DNA from 2 places in the Flavisolibacter tropicus genome. Region 1 is predicted to be linked to the other one. Evidence: riboswitches for the same ligand, from Rfam matches in the RefSeq annotation. Region 1 holds a riboswitch; the other holds the start of a gene.
What was found. Region 1 has a riboswitch for cobalamin ahead of SY85_RS20390 (TonB-dependent receptor plug domain-containing protein). Riboswitches for the same ligand answer to the same signal wherever they lie in the genome.
Positions count from the first base shown of each region.

Region 2: it holds a riboswitch for cobalamin, as region 1 does, so the genes downstream of both, SY85_RS19475 (ribonucleoside-diphosphate reductase small subunit) here and SY85_RS20390 (TonB-dependent receptor plug domain-containing protein) in region 1, are expected to answer to the same signal.

Region 1 is NZ_CP011390.1:4,758,812-4,761,971, reverse strand. It holds gene SY85_RS20395 (APC family permease) at 1-1,047, opposite strand, end outside; cobalamin riboswitch at 1,641-1,837, shown strand; gene SY85_RS20390 (TonB-dependent receptor plug domain-containing protein) at 1,939-3,160, shown strand, end outside.
Region 2 is NZ_CP011390.1:4,556,122-4,559,281, forward strand. It holds gene SY85_RS19465 (glycoside hydrolase family 9 protein) at 1-563, shown strand, start outside; gene SY85_RS19470 (VOC family protein) at 720-1,118, shown strand; cobalamin riboswitch at 1,328-1,516, shown strand; gene SY85_RS19475 (ribonucleoside-diphosphate reductase small subunit) at 1,626-2,597, shown strand; gene SY85_RS19480 (ribonucleoside-diphosphate reductase subunit alpha) at 2,744-3,160, shown strand, end outside.

The DNA of each region.
Region 1 (3,160 bases):
AGTCTTAGCGAAAAACAGCACAATAATTCCAATGGCGGCAAATGCAGTTAAGCTAATGGTGAGCACATCTTTCTGTTCATTCTTCTTCTTAAAGGCAGGAGGCAAAATACCATCCGTACTCATAGCATACATCACGCGCGGATTGCTTAACAGCAATACATTCACATAGGCCAGTACAGCAATGAACAAAAGAATAGAAGCCACATACCTACCGGTAGGACCAAACATTTGTTCGGCTACAATAGAAGCAATGCCTCTAGAGGTTTTTAAATTCTCAAAACCAATGGCTTTATAGTAAGCAAAGCTTACCGCCAGGTACAAGGTGATAATCAAGATGATACCAATAAAAATACCACGTGGAATGGTACGTCTTGGATTCTCAACTTCGTCTCCAAAATTGATGGTCTGCTGATAGCCTCCATAAGTAAACGAAACAGCAATCAAGGCCACTCCAAACGATTTGATGTAATCGCTCCAGCTATAGGTAGTCGTTACAGCAACGGCCGATGCCGGTGTATCCTTCCCAATGGTAAAGAACAAAGAGCTGATCAACAGTACCAGCATCAAGATCTTGATGATCATGAGTACATTTTGTGTCTTGGCACTCATACGCAGCCCCATTAGGTTAATACCATAAAAGATAAGAATGGGGATCATTGCAATCATTGCCTTGGTAGTAGCCGTAGGCTCCACATCAAAAATCACCTGCGAAATATATTCACTACCAATTAGGGCCACACCCGACATAGAGGCGGCATTGGAAATGAGAATGATACAGTTAATGGCAAAGGCTATGGATGGATGATAACACTCGGCAAATACCTTATAGTAACCACCTGTTACCGGAAAGCGCGACCCTATCTCGGCATAGGTCAATGCACCACACAAAGCCACCAAGCCACCGGCCACCCAGGCAAAGAAAAATACGCCCGGTGTAATAGCTGCACTGGCGGCATCAGAAGCAGTGCGGAAGATGCCCATACCGATTACCAGACCCACTACAATCATCGTCAGGTCGAACAGACCCAGTTTTGGTTTTGTACTCATGCGCTGAAGTTAGGAGAAAAGCTAGGAATTTGGAGCATTCGTCATATGTGAATACTAATAAAGGGTTTCGCACAGAGAAAAAGAGAATAGCTGCGAGCTATGAACTGTGAGAAGAAGTCCACGGTCCACAGACGACAGGCCACAGAAAGAAAGTCAATGGTCAGTAGTCAATAGTCATTGGCCAGCCGCACGCCCCCGGCCCCTAAAGGGGAGGGCCTGCGCACAGGTGTCCCGCAGATGGCGCCGATCGGCGCAGAAGGGGAACCACAGAGACAGGAAGGGACACAGAGGCTTTTAAGAAGGAATGGATTGAAGAACAAGCCCTCCACTTAAGGGGTGATTTTTTATTTACCGCCTCCATTAATAATCAATCATTATTCATTTCTAATCATTGATTATTGAGCGTTGAGCATTTCCTTTCTTGTTCCTTGTTTCTTGCCCCTTGTGCCTTTTCTCCACTTCTTCATTCATTATTCCTTGTTCCTTGTTCGATATTCTCCTCCTTTTCTCCTGTCCTCTGTGCGAAACCTTTCCCCACGCCCCTGCACCACTCTCAAACAAAAAGATTTGGCTTCATCACGTTCTTACCTATACATTTGCGCCCAGAAATTGGTTGATCCGCCTCAGGCGAATCATTAAAAGGGAAGTCCGGTGTAATTCCGGCGCTATCCCCGTAGCTGTAAACTCCTTTAGAGTTGTTGTACTACAATGTCACTGTCTGCTTCTGGCAGATGGGAAGACGAGCAACAACGGAGCAAGCCAGAAGACCTGCCACTTTCCATAAAACCATTTACGCTTTCGGGTGAAAAGCAGGAAATGTCAGGCTGCAACAGCGCTTTACACTTCTACCTTATTCTTTTCCGAAAGCAGTCACAAAGAATTTTAACCGTAATGAGAAAAGTTTTTGCTGTGGCTGCATTAATTACCAGCAGCCAACTCATGGCCCAAGCCGACACCACTGGGCACACTTTAAACGAAGTAGTAGTAACCGCTAACAAGTACCCTAACAAAACATCTTTGACAGGTAAAGTAGTTACAATTATCAGCCGTCAGGACATTGAGCGTGCAGGCGGTCGCGACCTATCACAACTGATTACAGAACAAGGCGGCATTTACATTAATGGCGCCAATAGCAACGCTGCTAAAGATAAAAGTATTTATGTCCGCGGTGGCCGTGTAGAGCACACCCTTATCACTATTGATGGTGTACCTGTTTATGATGCATCTGGTATTGGCAGCAACTTCGACATCCGCCAGATCTCCATTGACCAGGTAGAACGTGTAGAGATATTGAAAGGCAGCCAAAGCACACTCTATGGAAGCGATGCCATTGCCGGTGTGATCAACATCATCACACGCAAAAGTGGCACAAAGCCTTTCGGTGGCTATGGTGCTTTCAATTATGGAAGCTTCAACACATTGCATGCTAATGTTGGCTTGAATGGCAAGCAGAAACAATTTGATTATTCAATAGGCTACAGCTATTCTAACACAGATGGCATCTCTGAAGCAGAACAGCCAACATCAGCAACAAAAACCTTTGATAAAGACGGTTTGAAGCAGCACGCTTTTCAGGCTAACCTTCGTATACAAGCCAATAGCATACTTGTTGTAAAACCTTATGTCCGCTATTCTAAGAACAAAGGTGGTTACGATGCCGGCGGCTTTACCGATGGCGAGAACTATTTCTATACAGTAGAAAACCTGCAAGCTGGTGTCCGCAATGAATTGAAACTGGGGGCCTCCAAATTAAATGTGCTTTATAACTATAACAAGGTAGACCGTGGCTATCAGCAACCTACTACGGCCTCTTCCTATAAGGCCAATGAGCATTATGCAGAAGCCTTTGCCGTTATTCCATTTAACAAACTAACACTAACAAGTGGTATAGATTTCCGTAGCTCTAATACAGATCAAATATCAGGTTCTGTATGGGTGCCAAACTTAAGCAGCGATAGTGTACATCATAATCAATTAGGTGCTTATGCTTCGTTGAACTTTAATTCTGGAAACGGGTTCAATCTAGAAGGCGGTGGCCGATTCAATCATCACTCTGAATACGGTAGTCACTTTGCTTTTAACCTTAACCCTTCTTATTTGATACATGAACAAT
Region 2 (3,160 bases), 200 kb from region 1:
CTGTTACCAGCAGCAGCACTACACAATTAAAGTTTTGGATATACAATGCCAGTAAAAATGGTATTCGTATCTATACAGAGTCCACTACTGGTGCAAAAAGTGCAGATGTATACCTGAAGACGGCTAGTAATAAATGGGAAGAAGTAGTAGTAAGTATGAGCCAGTTGGGTAATCCGGCAACGATTAAAAAAGTGGTGATTGGCAACAACTCAAAGCAAACCGGCACCATGTACTTTGATCAAATACAACTGACAAGTACTGCAGCCACTGCTCGAGCTGTTGAAAGTAATACTAATGAAACCGCTCCATCTCCTACACCATGGACAGTATACCCAAATCCTGCCAAGGATCAAGTAGTTATTCAACTTCAAACGTCTTCGGCTTCCTGGCGGTTACTATTCATCAGTGATAATACAGGTAAGGTGGTTTACAAACAGCGTGTTCACTTGTTGGAAGGTGCAAACAAATGGCTGCAAGCACTACCAAAATTGACCCCAGGTATTTATACCATCAGCATTAATGACGGTCAAACTTTGTATACGAAAGCAATAGTTATTCAATAAACGAAGGTTAGTTAAAAAGTAGAATTCAGCAATGCGTTCCTTTCAGTGCTATTGACCTTGAGCGCCATCCTTCCACTAGAGAGCCCCGGCCATTTGGTTGGGGCTTTGTTTTCTTAAAGTGGTACATTCAAGCTAAAACAATTAGGCCAATAAGTAATGAACCAACGAATAGCCCATATAGCCCTGGTGGTGAATGACTATGATGAAGCCATTCAGTTTTATACCGAAAAGCTGCATTTCACATTAATAGAAGATACGCCTTTGAGTGAAACAAAGCGATGGGTGTTAGTGGCCCCAAAAGGAGATACTACATGCTGTTTGCTGTTGGCGAAAGCCGCCAGTGAAGAACAAAAAAGCCGTGTGGGCAACCAAACTGGTGGACGGGTGTTCATGTTTTTATATACGGACAACTTTCAACGCGATTATCAGAACCTGCTGGATCATCAAATTAAAATCGTACGGCAGCCTTCGATGGAAGAATATGGCACAGTGGCTGTATTCGAAGATCTGTACGGTAATCTTTGGGATTTGATTGAGCCAATCGATCGCAAGTAGATGCTATAAAGAAAATAGGCATGTGATTTCTTTGAATAATTGGCTGAAGCAATTTAAGCAGTTGATTATGGAATCGATCATAATAGTTCCCTTAGCTGCTTTGTCCTAAATCAAATGTTTATCTATCTATAAAGTCTTGTGCCACAAGCGCTCAGAGGTTTTCAACATAGGGTGCATAACATCTGCTGCCGTTTTACGATTTCTGTTTTTCTTTTGTAGGGCATATCGGTTTCTACGCTTAACGCAAAGAATGAAAAGGGAATCAGGTGTAAATCCTGAGCTATCCCCGTAGCTGTAAGCTCCTTTACTTGTTTAATCTCCATGCCACTGTTGAAAAAAACGGGAAGGCCTTAAACAAGGGAGTAAGTCAGAAGACCTGCCGGTATCAAGTATTAAGTAACTACGCTTTCGGAGGAAAGGCATGGTACTGGTAGTTTATGCCTTTACCGGCTTTACTCTCGGCACTATACTATTCACCCGCAGGTAAAATGCTCCAATTATTTTACTATGCAACACAACAATGAAATTCTGTTGAAAGAAAACAAAGACCGCTTTGTTATTCTTCCTATCAATTATCCCAAGGTATGGGAGCACTACAAACGCCATGAAGCCAGTTTTTGGACCGCTGAAGAAATTGATCTTAGCAGTGATCTGAAAGACTGGGCGGCACTCAATGACGGAGAACGCCATTTTATATCGCACGTACTGGCTTTTTTTGCCGCCAGCGATGGTATTGTTAATGAAAATCTGGCCGTGAACTTCATGAGTGAAGTACAGTTGCCAGAAGCCCGCTGCTTCTATGGCTTCCAGATCATGATGGAAAACATTCATAGCGAAACCTATGCATTGCTCATTGATACCTACATTAAAGACCCGCAAGAAAAGCACAAACTCTTTCATGCTATAGATACGGTGCCCGCTGTAGCAAAGAAAGCAGAATGGGCGCTACGCTGGATCGAGAATGGCACGTTTGCCCAGCGATTGGTAGCCTTTGCAGCTGTCGAAGGCATCTTCTTCAGTGGTAGCTTTTGTTCCATTTTCTGGTTAAAGAAAAGAGGCTTGATGCCCGGACTAACCTTCAGCAATGAACTGATCAGCAGAGATGAAGGGTTGCACTGCGAATTTGCTTGTTTACTCTATAGTATGCTTTCCAACAAACTGCCAGAAGAAGAAGTAAAAGCTATCATTGGTGATGCTGTTACTATTGAAAAGGAGTTTATTACAGAAGCCTTGCCTGTGGACCTGATTGGTATGAATGCAAAGTTGATGCAGCAATACATAGAGTTTGTGGCAGACAGATGGCTAACCGAATTGGGGTATTCAAAGATCTTCCACACAGCTAACCCTTTTGATTTTATGGAAATGATTTCCCTGCAGGGCAAGACTAATTTCTTTGAGAAGCGCGTTGGTGATTATCAAAAGGCTGGAGTTATGGCTAACAAAGATGCACAGGTATTCTCCACTGATGATGATTTCTAATACGATTAGTTGTATCAAGGTCTGCCACGGTTACCAAGCAGTTTGCAAACAAGTAGTCACAGCTAAAAACCGTGGCAGACCTCAACGCTATCAACTCTATGGTGAATACAAAAACTATTTTTAAACAGCTTCTAAAAGATTAAATCATGTTCGTTATAAAAAGAAATGGTAAGAGCGAGTCGGTAAAGTTTGATAAGGTTACTGCCAGAATCGAAAAACTATCTTATGTTTTAAGTTCATTGGTAAACATACACGAGGTGGCAAAGAAAACAATTGAAGGAATCTATGATGGTGTTCCTACTACACAGCTGGATAATCTGGCTGCTGAAACGGCCGCTTCGTTAACCACCATACATCCCGATTATGCACGGTTGGCATCGCGCATTGCTATTAGCAATTTGCATAAGAACACCACCAAGCGTTTTTCTGCTACCATGCGTAAACTGCATCAATATACCGATGCCACTACCGGAAAGAAAATGCCGCTGATTGCAGATGATGTTATGCAGATTATCGAAGATCATGCCGACCTGCTTGATAGTACCATCATTTATGACCGGGAT